Regions from separate parts of the Micromonospora sp. WMMD975 genome, predicted to be linked through region 2. Evidence: riboswitches for the same ligand, from Rfam matches in the RefSeq annotation. Region 2 holds a riboswitch; each other region holds the start of a gene.

Region 1 (5,673 bases), 460 kb from region 2:
CCAACACGTCGTGGTACCCGATCGTGCAGGGCTCCTCGGCCGAGCGCTCGATGAAGACCTCGCTGCGCCAGGGCGGCAAGAACACGCTCAACATCTACCTGGGCGAGCTGAGCGACAGCCTGCTCGGCTGGGCGACCTTCCCGAAGCGGACGCTCGACAAGATGGACGGCGTCGTCGTGCTCAACGAGTCGCTGCCCGGCGGCACCGCGACCAACTACAACCAGGGCGACACCGGCACCCACGAGATCGGCCACTGGCTGAACCTCTACCACACCTTCCAGGGCGGCTGCTCCGGCTCGGGCGACGGCGTCTCCGACACCCCGGCCGAGGCGTCCCCCGCCTACCAGTGCCCGACCGGCCGGGACACCTGCTCCGCGACCGGCAAGGACCCGATCACCAACTTCATGGACTACACCTACGACTCCTGCATGTACCAGTTCACCGCCGGCCAGGCGAGCCGCATGCTCACCGCGTGGAACGCGTACCGCGCGGCCTGACCTCACCCCACCACGCACCGACGCCGGCCCCGTCCTCGGACAGGGCCGGCGTCGGTCGTTTTGCGGACCGCTCGGACGCCGGAAGGGCACCTCGGCCCGCGGATCTGGTCGGCGCAGCCGGATGTGACCGCCGGCCGGAGCCGACCGGATGAGATCAGGCGGCTGGGCGACGGGTGTCGAAGCCGTGCCGGCCGCGCCGGCCCTCCGGGGCGAGCGGCCCCTCACGGAGAGCCGGCGTGGCCCGCCGCGGATCGAGCGGCTCGTGACCGAGAGCCGGCGCGGAGCCGCGCGGGTCGAGCCAGAGCCGCATCTCCGGCCGGCCGGTGCCGGGGCGGGCAGCCGGGTCGCGCCGGGTCAGCATCGCCACGTCGACGGAGAACTCGAACAGTTTCCAGTCGCCGAGCGGCGCCGCCCGGCCGACCCGGGCCAGCCGGGCCACCGTGCCCGGATCGGTCACCGGGTGGGCGCGGCCCGCGACGTACGCCTCGTCGTCGCTCTCCTCCGGCGGGAACGAGTGCAGCGCGTAGCGGCCGTCGCGTTCGAGGTCGCGGCGCTTGGGCGAGTCGATGACGAAGCACCACAGCCCGTCGTCGGTGATCAGTGGGGAGACCGGGTGCACGCGGGGCCCGCCGTCGGCGCGGACCGTGGCGAGATAGCCGAAGCCCGGCCCGTACTGCTGGATCAGAAGGCGGATCTCGGCGGCGAGTCGGGGCTCGTCGGCGGCGAATTCGGACCAGGAAGCCATGCCGACATCCTATCGAACACTTGTACGACAGCGCAGTCCGACACGCAGGTCACCCGCATCGGTCGCTATGGTGTTCCGATGCTGCTCTCCGACCGCGACCTGGTCTCCGAGATCAAGGCGGGCACGCTCGCGCTGGAGCCCTTCGAGCCCACACTGGTGCAGCCGTCCAGCATCGACGTACGCCTCGACCGGCTGTTCCGGGTATTCAACAACCACCTCTACACGCACATCGACCCGTCGACGCAGCAGGACGACCTGACATCGATGGTGGAGGTGCCGGAGGGGCAGGCGTTCGTGCTGCACCCGGGTGAGTTCGTGCTCGCCTCCACGCTCGAGGTGATCTCGTTGGGCGAGCAGCTCGCCGGCCGATTGGAGGGCAAGTCCAGCCTGGGCCGGCTCGGCCTGCTGACGCACTCCACCGCCGGGTTCATCGACCCGGGCTTCTCCGGTCACATCACGCTGGAGCTGTCGAACGTGGCGAATCTGCCGATCACGCTCTGGCCGGGCATGAAGATCGGCCAGCTCTGCATCTTCCGGCTCTCCTCGCCGGCCGAGCACCCGTACGGCTCGGCCGTCTACGGGTCGCGTTACCAGGGTCAGCGCGGCCCGACGCCGAGCCGGTCGTGGCAGAGCTGGCGCACCTGGCCGACGCGCTGACGCCAGCCGATCGTGGTTGTTAAGAGGGGCCCCCGCCTATACCGAATGCGTTAAGCGGGGGCCCCTCCTTACACCTCAGGTGGGGCGGCCGTAGCTGTTGATGTCGCCGTCGTCCACGCGCTTCATGGTGATGGGCTTGCCGGACTGGGAGGCGTGCACCACCCAGCCGTCGCCGACGTACATCCCCACGTGGTGCAGGTCGGCGTAGTAGAAGACCAGGTCACCGGCGCGCAACTCGGCGCGGCTGACCCGCTTCGTGACGTTGTGCTGCTGGCGGGCGTTGTGCGGCAGCGAGACACCGGCCTTGGCCCAGGCGGCCATGGTCAGGCCCGAGCAGTCGAAGTGGTCCGGGCCGGCGGCGCCCCAGACATAGATCTTGCCGATCTGGGCGCAGGCGAACTTGACCGCCACCCCGGCCGCGCCACCCGGGTACCCGGCCGGGCAGGGCACCGGGCGCAGCTTGCCACCGCCACCGTTTCCGTACACCTTGAGCCGCAGCTTCTGGAGCTTGGCGATCTCGGCGTCGATCTGCTTCTTCTTCGCCGCGAGCTGGGCCTCGGTACGGCTCAGGTCGGCGACCATCTCGTCCAGCGGCTTCTTCTTCGCCGCCAGCTCGTCGCGCAGATCGGCGATGGTGCGCACCTGCTCCTGCTGGTGGCGCGCGAAGCGGTCGAGCAGCTCCAGGCCACTCATCAGCTCGCCCGGCGAGCGGCTGCCCAGCAGGGCGTTGACGGTCGAGAGGTTGTCGCCCTTGTACGCGTCGGCGGCGAGCCCGCCGACCTGGCCGAGCGCGGCGTCCACGCGGGCCTGGAGTGGGGCGATCCGCCGACCGAGCGCGTCGGCCTGCTTGCGTCGCAGCGCGAGCTGCTCGCGTACGGCGTTGACCTGCTCGATGACGGGTTCGAGCTTGTTCCAGTCGCGGTCGATCCGGGCTTCGATCTCGGCGACCGAGGGTTCGGCGTGGGCCGCCGTCGCGCCTCCGGTCAGGACGACCGCGGCGCCGACCAGGGCGGCGAGTGTGGTGGTGAAGCGGGACCAGCGGGAACGCGGCGCGACGGCGGACCGGTCGATCGACCGGCTCGACGACGGCCGCGGGGCATGGTGTGCCACCGGGCGTCGGTACTCCTTCTTCCTGACCGCCTACCGGGTTAGCTGACGGGTTCGGGCGGGAAGGGGGACGCCCTACCGCAGTGGCTGCGGATTCACCCCAGGTACCTGGGTCCCCGATTCGCCCGGAGGCGACTCGGCGGTGTCGGACCGTCACCGGCCGGGTTGGACGGTGAACGTACGGGCCGACAATTGGCCAGAGTAGGGATCCCCGTTATCGATCCGCAACCCGAACGGCCGTGACACTCCGTACGGAATGGGCAACCCCGGACATGAGTGAAGCTTTTTTTCACATCAGATTATCCGGCGGAAAGGTATTGACCGTCACGGGTGCGCGGAGTGAGGGTGGGGACGCAGTGACCCCCATCCCTGTCCAGGAGGTTCGATGCACCTCTCGCCCCCGCCGTCGGCCGGACGGATGCTGCTCGCCGCCGCCGTGGCGACAGCCACCGCGCTGGCGACCACCGGCCCGGTGACCGCCGCGCCACCGAACACCCTATCCAGCAACGACGACAGGCAGAAGCAGTACGCCGCCGCGGCGGCCGAATACGGCGTGCCGCAGAACGTGCTGCTCGGCGTCTCCTACCTGGAGTCCCGCTGGGACGCCCACCCGGGGCAGCCCAGCACCAGCGGCGGCTACGGCCCGATGCACCTCACCGACGCCGCGCACGTCCTCGCCTTGCCCCGCAGCGCGCACGTCGGCGAGGACGAGGACCCGCGCGGCGACGACTCCCGCCCGCTCACCCTCGACCCGGCCACGACCGCCGCACCGGCCCGGGAGAAGCCGCTGCCCACCGCCTCGCTCCAGACGCTCGACGCCGCCGCGACGCTCACCGGCCTCGACGCGCAGAAGCTGCGCACCGATCCGGCCGCGAACATCCGTGGTGGCGCGGCGCTGCTCGCCGCGTACCAGAAGGCACTGGGTGGGCCGGTCGGTGCCGGCACCGACGCGGCGGCCTGGTACGGCGCGGTGGCCCGCTACTCCGGCGCGGACACCTCGGACGCGGCGGCGGCCTTCGCCGACGAGGTCTACGACCAGCTCGGCCAGGGCGCGACCCGGACCACCGACGACGGGCAGCGGGTCACCATGGCCGCCACCGCCGCCCGGCCGGACCGCGGGGTGCTCAGCCGGCTCGGGCTGCGCCACGCGCAGCGGCCGGACGGGCTGGAGTGCCCGGTGCGGCTGGCCTGCGAGTGGATCCCCGCACCGTACGAGCAGCTCAGCGCGGACCCGGGCGACTACGGCAACCACGACCTGGGCAACCGGCCGAAGCAGCAGAAGATCGAATACATCGTCATCCACGACACCGAGGGCTACTTCGACCCCAGCGTCGACCTGGTGAAGCGCGCCGACTACCTCGGCTGGCACTACACGCTGCGCTCGGCGGACGGCTACGTCGCCCAGCACATCAAGGCCAAGGACGTCGGCTGGCACGCCGGCAACTGGTACGTCAACGCCAAGTCCATCGGCCTGGAGCACGAGGGCTTCGCCGGAAACGGCGCCTGGTACACCGAGGCGATGTACCGCAGCTCGGCCAAGCTGGTCCGCTACCTGGCGCAGAAGTTCGGCATCCCGCTGGACCGGCAGCACATCATCGGTCACGACAACGTGCCCGGCATCACCGCCGCGGCGGTCGGCGGCATGCACTGGGACCCGGGCCCCTACTGGGACTGGTCGCACTACTTCGACCTGATGAAGGCACCATTCCGGACCCTCGGCACCGCGCGTACCGGCCTGGTCACCATCGACCCGGACGTCACCACCAACCGGCCGGCGTTCGTCGGCTGCAACCAGCAGCCGCCTGGCGTCCCGACGCCCACCCCGCCGGCCGAGCCCTGCCCGTCGCACGGCTCCTCGGCGGTGCTCCTGCGGACCGCGCCGAGCGCGGACGCCCCGCTCGTCAACGACCTCGGGCTGCGCCCGGACGGCACACCGGACACGATGTACATCTCCGACCACGGCGCCCGCGCCTCGGCCGGACAGACGTACGCGGTGGCCGGCCGGCAGGGTGACTGGACGGCAATCTGGTATCTCGGCCAGAAGGCGTGGTTCCACAACCCCACCAAGGCGCCCACGGCCAAGTGGTCCACCGGCTTCGTGGTGACGCCACGGCCCGGCCGTGCCACCGTCCCGGTGTACGGCCGCGCCTACCCGGAGCAGGCCGCCTACCCGGACACCATCCCGTACCAGGCCATCTCCCCGCTCCAGTACACGTTCGCGGCCGGCCAGCGGTACGCCGTCGGCGGCGTGCTGCCGGGCGAGTACTACCGGGCGGTCTCGTTCGACGGCTCGGCCCCCGGCGACCGCACCGTGGTCCGGGGCAAGAACCGGTACGTGCAGGTCCAGTTCGGCCACCGGATCATGTTCGTGAACCTCGACGACGTGCTGATCCTGCCGTCGCCGGTCGGCGCGCCCCGGTAGGGGAACCCGGCGCGAAAAGATCCCGACGCGAGGAAGGCCCCCGGTCCAGTGGACCGGGGGCCTTCTCGATGCCTCGGGTGCGGCTCAGCCGACCCGGACGAAGCCGGCGAGCGGTTGGGTGCTGATGCTCGACACCTGCACCGGTTTGCCGGTCCGGGGCGCGTGCACCATCACCCCGTTGCCGAGATAGAGCCCGACGTGGTGCAGGTCGGCGCCGAAGAAGACCAGGTCACCCGGCCTCGCCT
Region 2 (5,673 bases):
ACCGTCGCGGCCGGGCGTACGCGGGCACGGCATGCGCCCGGCGGGGGTCACCGCTCGGTGGTGTCCCGGGCGGGTTCGGCGGCGAAGAGGTCGAGCAGCGCACCCACCTGCTGGTCGGCCTCGGCCGGGTGCCGGAAGCGGCCGGTCGGGTTGATCGTGTATTCGTTGCGCCGGCCCACCCGGGTGCGGCGGAGGTAACCGCCGGCCTCCAGGTCGGCGACGATGGCTTGGGCCGCGCGCTCGGTGACGCCCACCTCGGCGGCCACGTCCCGCAGTCGTGCGGTGGGGTTGCGCGCGATGACCAGCAGCACGTGCCCGTGGTTGGTGAGGAAGGTCCAGTTCCGGCGGCTCCCGTCCTCGCCTGGTGTGGTCGCCATGGTGGTCATGGTATGGCTTTCCCGGCTCGGGCGCTCCGACCGCGGTGCGGGCCGGGACGGCGACGTATGAAACGCGTATCACGAAATCTTGACGTGCCTTCCGGCCGCGTGTGACGGTGGGTCGCGAGGCCGACACCGCCGGCCGGCCCGGTCGTTCCGCGCGAACACGAGGTGAGCAGCAATGAGCCTGACCACTCCTGACGAGGCGATCGCCGAACTGCGGGCCGGTAATCACCGGTTCGTCACCGGTGTGCCCCAGCACCCGAACCAGGACGCCGGGCGCCGGGCCGCGGTCGCCGACGGCCAGCACCCGTTCGCGGTGGTCGTCGGCTGCTCCGACTCCCGACTCGCCGCCGAGATCATCTTCGACCGTGGGCTCGGCGACCTCTTCGTGGTACGTACCGCCGGGCACACCGCCGGTCCCGAGGTGCTCGGCAGCGTGGAGTACGCGGTCACCGTGCTCGGCACGCCGCTCGTGGTGGTGCTCGGTCACGACTCGTGCGGCGCGGTTCAGGCGGCCCGGGAGGCGGTCCGCACCGGCGCCGCCCCGGCCGGACACCTCGGCGCGGTGGTGGACGCCGTCTCGCCCAGCCTGCTCCGGGCCGCCCGGCAGGGGGTCGAGGATCTCGACGGCATCATCGACGTCCACATCGCGCAGACCGTGGAGGCCCTGCTGGCCCGGTCGACGGTCCTCGCCGGGCGGGTGGCGGGCGGGGCGTGCGCGGTGGTCGGCATGTCCTACCGGCTCAGCGGCGGCGAGGTGCGGACGGTGGCGCAGTCACCGGCTCCGCTGCCCGCGCCGGCCGCGCCGGCGGATCCGGCACTCGCCGGCTGACCGCACCGGACAGACGGAAGGGGCCGCCCGCGGGCGGCCCCTTCGCGCGCGTGTGTGTGGCGTCAGAGCAGCGACATGTGCACGTGGTCGGTGTGGTTGGACGGCCCGCTGTAGGAACTCCAACCGGTCGCCGGGAACCAGATCTGCCGGTTCCAGATCACGTAGTAGATGCCCAGCCGGTCGGCGTTGCGGATGAGGAACGCGGCCACCTCGTTGCCGTACCTGCGGGTGTCGTTGTTGTGCCACGGCGAGAAGCCACTCTTCTGCAGCGACCAGTCGCAGGCCTTGCCCTTGGGGTGCTCCCACGGCCCGCCGGGGCGGTAACAGCCCACGAAACGGTTGAAGCCGGCCCGCTTGACCTCCTTGTAGGCGTGCAGCGTGCGCGGCGTGACGCAGCCGGAGGTGGTCGGGTCGTTCTCGCTGCACGACTCCGACTTCCACCCGCCGTCGGCGGTGCGGCCGGGGCCGACCTTGGCGACCGGCGACGTGGCCGAGACCAGACCACCGGTGAAGCCCAGCCCGCCGACGAGCTTCAGCGCCTTCTGCGCCTCGGTCCGCTCCCGGGCCATCGCGTTCGTCTGCTTCTCCTGCTCGCGCACCTCGGCGTCGATGGCCAGCTTGGCCTGGGCGGCGCGGTTCTTGGCGGCGTTGATGGCGGTGAGCCGTTGCGCGTTGAAGAGGTTGAGTTCGTCCAGAGCGTTGGCACGCCTGACGAACGAGTCGGGCGAGTCGCTCTCCAGCAGCATCGCCATCGCGCCCATCCGACCGGTCCGATAGGACTGTGCCGCGATCTGGTTGACCTGCGGGCTGAGCGCCTCCAACTCGGCCTCCGCCGCGCTCACCTCGGCGGCCAGCAGCTTCTGGCGTTTCTGCGAGGTGGTCAGCTTCGTCTTGGCCTGGAGGTACGCCCGGTTGGCGGAGTCGATCGCCTCGGTGATGAGCGGCGGGTCGTCGTCCTCCGCGTGCCCGGAGGGGCTGGGCGCGGCGGCGTGCGGGGCGGCTGTCGCCGGGGTCGGCCCGGCCAGCACGGCGCACGAGGCGAGCACGGCCACCACGGGTGTGAGCCAGCGGCGCAGGGGTGCCGTCACAGTGTTCCCTTCCGTCGGCCGCCGACCGGGTTAGCTGACGGGTTCGGGACGGAAGTGGCCCCTACCGCTCGCGCGGATTCACCCCATGTACCTGGTTCCCCGGCTCGCCCGGAGGCGATTGGGCGGCGGTACCGCAGGCACCGGTGCGTGCCTTCGGCGGTGACCGGCAGCGAGGTTACCCGACACCCCGACCGGGGATCTACGTCCGGAAGCCGACCAATCGCGAGAATTCGACATTGCCCAGCGTGACCAGCATCGCGTTTGATTCCGGCCGTCACGCTGCGGAGTGTCACCATGCGTCCTGCGTACTCCTCGGGTCGCCGGGCCAACGTTCGGCGGGCGCCCCGCCGAGCGCCTCAAGCGCCTCGTCCCGCTCCCGCGGCGACCGCGGGGCGGGCGGCGCCGGGTCGTCGTCCGGCCCGCGCCGCCCGGCGGTGGTGACGACCGCGGCGAGGGCGGTGGTCAGAGGTACGGCGGCGATCAGGCCGATGGTGGCCACCGCGCTTCGGACGATCTCCTGGGCCAGGAACTCACTGGTGAGGATCTCGCTCACCGGGCGGGAGTCGGCGACCAGCAGGAGCAGCAGCGGCAGTGAGGCGCCCGCGTAGGCCAGCACGATGGTGTTGACCGTGGACGCGATGTGCGCCCGGCCGACCCGGGTGGCCGCCCGGTAGAGCGCCCGCCGGGACAGCCCCGGGTTGGCGCGCGCCAACTCGGTGACGGTTGCCGCCTGGGTGACCGTGACGTCGTCGAGCACGCCGAGTGAGCCGATGATGATGCCGGCCAGCAGCAGCCCGTGCAGGTCGACGTCGCCCTGGAACATCGACAGCGTGGTGGCGTCCTCGCTGCCGAAGCCGGTCAGGTGGGTGGCGGCCGTGGCGAGCGTGCCGAGCGCCCCGGTGACCACCAGGCTGCCGAGCGTGCCGAGCACCGCCACCGACGTCTGCGCGCTGATCCCGTGCGTCAGGTAGAGCACCACGAACATGATCAGGGCGGCGCCGACGATCGCCACCGGCAGCGGGGACCGGCCGGCGCCGATCCCGGGCAGCACGAAGCCGAGCAGGATGGCGAAGCTCGCCACCAGGCCACCCAGCGCGGCCAGCCCGCGCCACCTGCCGAACGCCACGATCGCGGCGGCGAAGAGCGCCACCAGCCACACCAGCGGCGTGCCGCGCTGGTGCTCGGCGATGTGGTAGGTCGTCGCCGCCGGATCGGCCGGGTCGGTCAGCTCGACCAGGATCACCTCGTCACCGACCTCGACCCGGGGCGCGCCCGGCCCGGCGGGGATCGGCGTCTCGACCTCCCGGCCGGCGTCCGGACCCTGTTCCGCGGCGACGGTCACGGTGCCGCACCGCCCGGCGGTGCCCGCCGGCTCCTCCGGGGTCGGCGGGCAGGGCTCGGTCACCACCCGGGTCACCGTGCCGTGGTGACGCGGCACGTTCGCGCCGCCCGTCGGCTCCGGTCCGTGCCGGGGCCACAGCGCCAGCGCCGCGACCACGGTGAGCACGAACAGCGGCACCACGGTCGCGACGAGGATTCGGCGTACGCGCGGCGGCGCGGGGACGGTACGGCCGTGGTCGGCGCCCACGGGCCGGTCAGCCGCGCTTCATGAGACGGCCCACGGCGGCCATCATCTCGGTCGCCATCTCGTCGGCCCGGCCCTCGGCGGCGCCCTCGTGCATGCAGTGCCGGGCGTGGCCGTCGAGCAGGCCCAGGGCGACCTTGTCCAGCGCGGCCTGGACGGCCGAGATCTGGGTCAGCACGTCGATGCAGTAGCGGTCGTCCTCGACCATCTTCTCGACGCCCCGGACCTGGCCCTCGACGCGCCGGAGCCGGGCGAGGAGCTGGTCCTTGCTGGCGGTGTAGCCCCGGGTCGGGGTGGGCGGCGTGGTCATGCGCCGAGGATAGCGTACCCCTCGGGGGTATGCTAACGTTCGACTCCTACCCCTGGGGGGTATCGGATCGGAGGGCGAGATGGACACCACCTACCAGGTCAACGGCATGACCTGCGGCCACTGCGTCAACGCGGTGAGCGCCGAGCTGACCGCGCTGCCGGGCGTCACCGACGTCCAGGTGGACCTGGCCACCGGCCGGGTCACCGTCACCAGTCAGAGCCCGCTTGACGCGGACGCCGTACGCGCCGCCGTGGACGAGGCCGGCTACGACCTCGCCGGGGCGTGACGGTCCACGGACCCGCGCAACCGAGGAGGCACCGATGAACACCACGGGAAAGGCGCTGCCCACCGCGCCGAATCAGATCGAACTCGCCATCGGCGGGATGACCTGCGCGTCCTGCGCCGCCCGGATCGAGAAGAAGCTCAACCGGATGGACGGCGTCGAGGCCACGGTGAACTACGCCACCGAGAAGGCCACCGTCCGGTACGCCGACGAGGTCGCCCCGGCCGACCTGATCGCGACCGTGGAGAAGACCGGCTACACGGCCGTGGTGCCGCCGCCGCCCGCGCCGGCTCGCGAGACCGTGGCCGGTGAGCCGGCGGACGAGCTGCGCGGCCCGCGTACCCGACTGTGGGTCTCCGCCGTGCTGACCCTGCCGGTGATCGTGCTGGCCATGGTCCCGGCCTGGCAGTTCGACTACTGGCAGTGGCTCTCGCTGACGCTTGCCGCGCCGGTGGTGGTCTGGGGTGGGCTGCCGTTCCACCGGGCCGCGCTCGTCAACCTGCGGCACGGCGCAGCGACCATGGACACCCTGGTCTCGCTCGGCACGCTCGCCGCGTTCGGGTGGTCGCTCTGGGCGCTCTTCCTCGGCGACGCCGGCATGCCGGGGATGACCCACCCGTTCCGGTTCGACATCACCCGGAGCGACGGCGCCGGCAACATCTATCTGGAGGCCGCCGCCGGGGTGACCGTCTTCATCCTGGCCGGTCGATACTTCGAGGCCCGCGCCAAGCGCACCGCCGGCTCCGCCCTGCGGGCCCTGCTCCAACTGGGCGCGAAGGACGTGGCGGTACGACGCGGCGGGCAGGAGGTCCGGCTCCCGGTCGACCAGCTCGTGGTCGGCGACCGGTTCGTGGTGCGCCCCGGGGAGAAGATCGCCACCGACGGCGTGGTCGAGGAGGGCACCTCGGCGGTCGACGCCAGCATGCTCACCGGTGAGTCGGTACCGGTCGAGGTGGGCCCCGGCGACACGGTGGTCGGCGCCACGATCAACGCGGGCGGCCGGCTCGTCGTTCGGGCCACCCGGATCGGCGGGGACACCCAGCTCGCCCAGATGGCCCGGCTGGTGGAGCAGGCCCAGACCGGCAAGGCCGCGGTGCAGCGGCTCGCCGACCGGATCTCCGGCGTCTTCGTGCCGATCGTGATCGCCCTGGCCGCCGGCACGCTCGGCTGGTGGCTCGCCACCGGCGCCGGGCCG
Region 3 (5,673 bases), 1.6 Mb from region 2:
GACCAGGCCACCTTGATGCCGAGGCCGACCACCGCGTCCACCGGCAGGCCCCGCCGGCGCGCGGCCAGCGCCAGCGCCACCACGCCACCGAGCGAGTGCCCGAGCAGCACCAGCCGGTCGTTCGGGCCGAGCCGGACCGCCCCGAGCCCGTCCACGACGCGCTGAGCCAGGGCCGCGAAGGAGTACCCGGTCGCGGTGGCGCCCTCATCGGCGGCAGCCCCGGGCGCACTGGCTACCGCGTCGGCGTCTGCCGGCGCGGCGGCGACACCGGGCGCGGTCACGACCCCGTCGGCGTCTCCCGCCGCGGCGGCGGCACCGGGCGCGGTCACGGCCCCGTCGGCGTCCCGCGCCGCAGCGGCGACACCGGGCGCGGTCACGACCCCGTCGGCGTCTCCCGCCGCAGCGGCGACACCGGGCGCAGTTACGACCCCGTCGGCGTCTCCCACCGCAGCGGCGACTGCCGGCGCAAAGGAGGCCCCGCCTGTGGCAGTCCTCGGAGGCAGCGGCGGCGACCAGCCGTGTCCAGCCAGGTCGGGGGCAAGCCAACGTCCTGGCCAGCGGCGCTCCAGCAGTGGCGCCCACGGCAACCACACCTCGCCGGTGGCCCCCATACCGTGTAGGAGCACCAGGTGACGGGTCCCCCTCGCATCGCCCATACGGCGCAGTCTGCCACCGGACGGACACGGTGCGCGAGAGCGGACACCGACGTCGCGCGCGCGACGCAACATGCCCGGACCTCGGCGGCGACGCCGGCTGGACGCCCACCCTGCGCGCCACCCCGCCGGTGCCGGGCCGCACTTATGACCGACTCCGGTCCGACGGTCGCGCACTCCACTCGTGGCCCGGGGCGGAGCGCGGGTGGAACGCTATGGCCGTCTCAGGCGTGCTGAGACGTCCACAGCGTTCCAGTCGTCGCCTGAACGGCGCGCGGGTGGAACGATATGGCCCGCTCGGGCGCGCCGAGACGTCCATAGCGTTCCAGTCGTGGCCCGGGGCGGCGCGCGGGTGGAACGCTATGGCCCGCTCGGGTGCGCTGAGACGTCCATAGCGTTCCAGTCGTGGCCCGGGGCGGCGCGTGGGTGGGAGCGCTGTGGCCGTCTCGGGCGCGCACCCGTGGCGTTGCCGTGGTGGGCCTGGGGGTGTTGAGGGGCGTGCGGGAATCCGGTCGCCGTGTGGGGCCGGGTGGGTGGGGTGTCCGGTTCGGGGGTGGTGGGTGGCACTCTGGCGGCGGAATCGTCGCGGGGGTGCGGGCGTTGTAACCCGGTGAACGACCGAGGAAGGCCAGCGCCCCTGATCCCGCGCGGCCGACACGCCCCCCGGGGAATGACGGTGGGTAGCCGGTCGTTACACATTCTCCCGGCCCCCGCGGTGCGGCCCCTGCCCCGCGGACCACGCCGGATCCCCCCGAAACTTTGAGCGCCTGACGGTGCTCGCCCGCGCGCCACCCTCCCCCGGTGCGTGTGTCGACCCCCGGAATGGAGCCCCCTGATGAACACGATCCTGCGCAAGAGCGTCCTGGGTATCGCTGGTCTGGCGTTCACCGGTGGTGTGTTCGCCGGCCCGATCGCCGCCCACGCCGACACCCCCACCCACACCGGCAAGCCCGCCACGGCTGCGGCCGTGGTGCAGGCCGAGGGCAAGCAGTCGAGCATCACCCTCAACGACGAGCAGACCGCCAACGTCAAGGCGATCATCGCCGCGACGAAGAAGGCCGGCCTGCCCGAACGAGCCGCGATCATCTCCATCGCCACCAGCCTCCAGGAATCCAAGCTGGAGAACCTGGGCCACCTCGGCGACACCAACGACCACGACTCCCTCGGCCTGTTCCAGCAACGCCCGTCGAGCGGTTGGGGCAGCCCGGAACAGATCACCAACCCCGAATACTCCACCCTGGCCTTCCTCAAGGGCCTGAAGCAGGTCGACGGCTGGCAGGACATGCCCCTGACCGAGGCCGCGCAGACCGTCCAGGTGAGCGCCTACCCCGACGCCTACGCCCAGTGGGAGAACCAGGCCACCGACCTCGTCACCCAGCACTGGAACAGCTAACGCACGAAGGCCGGCACCCAACGGGGTGCCGGCCTTCACGTACCAATAAATGGGTCAGGCGGAGTAACCGCGCGTGGCCATCCAGTTCGCCAGGTCGGCCGTGGCCACCCAGTACGACGGCAGCGACGGGTCGGCCGAGTCGGCGATCCGTACCGTCCGGCCGTCGTTCTTGTAGCCGATCACGGCGACATAGTGGCCGCCCGGGAACGAGTGCCAGCCGCCGTTCGTGTCGGTGGCGTCGCCGACGATGTTCGAGACGACCGCCCGGCCGTTGCTGACCGCGTTGACGACGTCGGCCCGGAGCCGGTCGACCTGGCCGGGGGTGGCTGCGCCGGCGATCATGCGGGTCCGGTACGGGTCGCCCTTGACCTGCTGGTTGAGCACCCGGGTGGTGTCCTCGGCCGAGTTGGTGCCCATCTCGGTGGTGCCGAGCGCGACGGCCAGCGTGTCCTGGCTGCGCTCGATGCCGGCGGCGCTGAGCGCGTTCCGCACGGCGGCCGGACCGCAGTAGTAGTAGGTGGTCTGGGCCTGGTAGTCGTAGTCGAGCACCTTGCTCGACGGTGGCTTCGGCTTGGCCTTCGGCGTGGTGTCCGGGTCGGCGGACTTGGCCGCGACCTTCGCCACGGGCGAGGCCGTGGGAGAGGGCTTGGGCGACGCGCTCGGCGAGGCGCTGGGCGACGGGACGGCGACCCTGGCCTCGCTCCGGGTCGCGGCGTCGTTGAGGCGGGAGCCGAGGTCCGCCACGGCGGCGGTGTCCCGCTGAGCCGGGGCGCCGTCGGTGGCGGTCAGGGTGGCGCCGGCGCCGCCGGCCAGCACGAGGGCCGCCGCCGAACCGGCGATGATCTGGTACGGGCGCTCGGTCGCGAGCCGCCGCAGTTGACGCTTCAGGTGGTGCTTCACGGATTCCTCCACGGGGGTGGGCGGCACACGCCGGCCCTACGCGCGGAGGGACTCACGCGCGCTGACGGGCTGGACGGCCGCGGGTGATGGCCCGGGACGCCGGGCGGATCAGGGGTCGGGTACGCGTCGCCTCAGGCGCGCGCCGGCCCCCGCAGGCCGTGGAGGCGGGGGGACGTTCGGGGGTTGGTTGACACGAGGAGGTAGCTCCTTCCGTGGCCGCCGACCGGGTTAGCTGACGGATTCGGGCGGGAAGTACGCCCTACCGCGGGCCGTGGGCTCCGCGGATTCACCCCGGTGTTGCTGTGGGTCCCCGGTTCGTATGCACGATTAGGCGGGTCGGCACGGCGACGCCATCGGCGATCGACAACCGCACCGGACGCGCCGACACTACCGATGGGTACGACCCATGCCAAGCGCTCTCACCTGCGGAAACGTGCTCGGCGACTACAATTTCGGTGCAGCCGATCACTGACGTGACTCAATGGGACAAGGGGCACCGTCGACGCCGGCCGGCGGAAACCGGACGTCCGGCGGGAGGAGAATCGGTCGCCGGGGGCGACCGGGGACATCGGCTCCGCCGGCGCGTCGGGCCGGTGACCCGGCTCACCGCGTTCGGTAACGATTCGGTCGAGGCCGCCGCTCCAGCCGAGGTCCACCCCGCTCAACCGAGACCGCCGCTCCAGCCGAGGTCCACCCCGCTCAACCGAGACCGCCCCCAACCGAGACCACCGCTGCTCGACCGAGACCGCCCCTCGACCGGTATCACCGCTCAGCCGGGACAACCCCTCAGCCGATACCACCGCTCAGCCGACGCGGGCCGGACGCCAGCGGGCGCTACGCACCGGAGCCTGCACCGGGACACGGAGCGCCGCCGAGGCCCGGAACGCCGGCGCGGGCCGAAGCGCCGTCGCGGCGGCGTACGCCTCGGCGGCGAGCGTCCGGGCCGACTCGGCGGCGAGTTCGGTGTCCCGCCATGCCAGCCGTTCCCGCTCGGCGGCCGTCTCCCAGGCGGCTCGGCGGCCGTCACGGACCGTCCGGGCCAGCACGATCTCCTGCGTCGCCGGGTGGTGGCAGGGGTCCCACCCGTTGCGGCCGGCCAGCACGTCGGCGAGCTGGCGGGCGGTCAGGTCGCCCCGCCAGTGCGCCGCCATCGCGGCGTGCCGGAGCCAGCGTTCCCGCGCCGCGTACTCGGACGGGGTGCGAGGCGTGTGTGGTTCGGGCAGGGCGGCGGTGCCGGCCAGGCGGCGGGCGGCCGAGTCCGCCTCGTCGTACGCCGCCCAGGCCCGCTCCGCCTCGTCCTGGGCGACCAGCCACCGCTCGCGGCGACGCCGGGCGGTCTGGGCGGCTCCGGCGGCGGCCACCGCCACCTCGTCGGCGTACCGGGTCAGGTCGGCCCGGTGCAGTGCCTCGACGTCTGCCGGGTCGGGTTCGGCCTCGGTCACGGCGTCGCGTTCGGGGCGGGCGACCAGGACGGTGAGCAGGACGAGGGCGAGCACGGTCAGGGCCGACCAGATGGCGGCGGCCTCGGGGACCTCGGTGAGGAAGTTGAGGAGAACGGTCTGTGACATCGGCGGGCACCTCACGGGAGACGGTGACGGGGAATTCCGCACGGCCGGTCGGGGACGGGGGGGCGCGACCGGGATCCGGGCGCGACCGGGCCGCCGAGGGGCGGGTGCGGGTGAGGTTCGGGTGGGCGACGGGGCAGGCCCGGGGCGGGTCAGCGGGCGGGCGGGGCCCGCGGGCCGGCCGGTGCCGGCGGCGGACCCGCCGGGACCGGACGCCGACCGGCCGGGCGTACGGAATCGCCCTCCGGCTCGGGCGCCGGGACGCCGGTGGCGACGGTCTGCCGCTCGGTGGCGGCGTCGTGCGCCGCCCGCGAGCCGGCATCGCCGCGCAACGTCGAGCCGGCATCGGCGCGGAACGCTGAGCCGGCATCGCCGCGTAACGTCGCGCGGAACGCTGAGCCGGCATCGGCGCGTGACGTCGATCCGGCGACCGGGCCAACCAAGCCGCCCGGCGCCGGCAACGAAGCGGCAGCCGGCAGCGAAGCGGCGCCGAACGAGAAGGCGACGACCACGGCCAGGCTGGCGAGCATGCGTGCGGCCCAGCGCGCCACCCACCACACGGGACAGGTGAGCGCGATCGGAAGCACGGGTACAAATTACCCGCGATCCCACCACCACGCACCGTCACCCGGCGTGTCGCAACGCCACCGATCAGGGTGGACCGGTCAGTCGGGCCGGCGCGACTCGGCGTACTCGATCGGGCGGTCGGCGTCGTCGGCGGCCGGCCGGGGTGCGGGCACGGCCGGCGCGGTGGCGGCGCGGGCCCGGCGCGACGGGCCGAGGAGGCGCATCATCGGCACCTCCACCCAACGGTGCAGGGCGGCGGCGAGCGCCAGGGTGAGCAGCAGGAAGCCGAGCACCGCGAGTGGGCCCCGCCACCCGGGCAGCCCGGTGCCCCAGTCGCCGGTGAGCCGCAGCACGGTCACCATGACCAGCACGTGCACGAGGTAGAACGCGAACGAGACCTCGCCGAGCCAGACCATCGGGCGGGACCGCCACGGGGTCCGCCGGCCACGCACGTCGGCGTCCGCCGCGGCGGTGATGACCAGCAGGTACGCCACGGCGAGCAGCGCCGCCCAGAACTCGGCCCGGATCCACAGCGCGGCGACCACCCAGGTGGTCACGAAGAGCGTGCTCGCCACCGTCAGGTTCGGGCCACGCC

The links. Region 2 has a riboswitch for cyclic di-AMP ahead of O7613_RS28595 (hypothetical protein). Riboswitches for the same ligand answer to the same signal wherever they lie in the genome.
Region 1: linked by a shared signal. The riboswitch ahead of O7613_RS26245 (NlpC/P60 family protein) and the one ahead of O7613_RS28595 (hypothetical protein) in region 2 are both predicted to bind cyclic di-AMP.
Region 3: linked by a shared signal. The riboswitch ahead of O7613_RS05120 (C39 family peptidase) and the one ahead of O7613_RS28595 (hypothetical protein) in region 2 are both predicted to bind cyclic di-AMP.

Annotation. Positions count from the first base shown of each region.
Region 1 is NZ_CP120739.1:5,885,100-5,890,772, reverse strand. Features, by position in the region: gene O7613_RS26260 (zinc metalloprotease) at 1-497, shown strand, start outside; gene O7613_RS26255 (pyridoxamine 5'-phosphate oxidase family protein) at 652-1,242, opposite strand; gene dcd (dCTP deaminase) at 1,321-1,899, shown strand; gene O7613_RS26245 (NlpC/P60 family protein) at 1,975-3,009, opposite strand; cyclic di-AMP (ydaO/yuaA leader) riboswitch at 3,023-3,158, opposite strand; gene O7613_RS26240 (peptidoglycan recognition family protein) at 3,392-5,428, shown strand; gene O7613_RS26235 (C40 family peptidase) at 5,513-5,673, opposite strand, start outside.
Region 2 is NZ_CP120739.1:6,347,799-6,353,471, forward strand. Features, by position in the region: gene O7613_RS28585 (helix-turn-helix domain-containing protein) at 48-386, opposite strand; gene O7613_RS28590 (carbonic anhydrase) at 559-1,212, shown strand; gene O7613_RS28595 (hypothetical protein) at 1,275-2,300, opposite strand; cyclic di-AMP (ydaO/yuaA leader) riboswitch at 2,304-2,435, opposite strand; gene O7613_RS28600 (YibE/F family protein) at 2,590-3,888, opposite strand; gene O7613_RS28605 (metal-sensitive transcriptional regulator) at 3,896-4,195, opposite strand; gene O7613_RS28610 (heavy-metal-associated domain-containing protein) at 4,275-4,481, shown strand; gene O7613_RS28615 (heavy metal translocating P-type ATPase) at 4,516-5,673, shown strand, end outside.
Region 3 is NZ_CP120739.1:1,151,060-1,156,732, reverse strand. Features, by position in the region: gene O7613_RS05130 (alpha/beta hydrolase) at 1-377, opposite strand, end outside; gene O7613_RS05125 (hypothetical protein) at 1,489-2,046, shown strand; gene O7613_RS05120 (C39 family peptidase) at 2,101-2,946, opposite strand; cyclic di-AMP (ydaO/yuaA leader) riboswitch at 3,149-3,290, opposite strand; gene O7613_RS05115 (hypothetical protein) at 3,750-4,514, opposite strand; gene O7613_RS05110 (hypothetical protein) at 4,664-5,098, opposite strand; gene O7613_RS05105 (acyltransferase) at 5,177-5,673, opposite strand, start outside.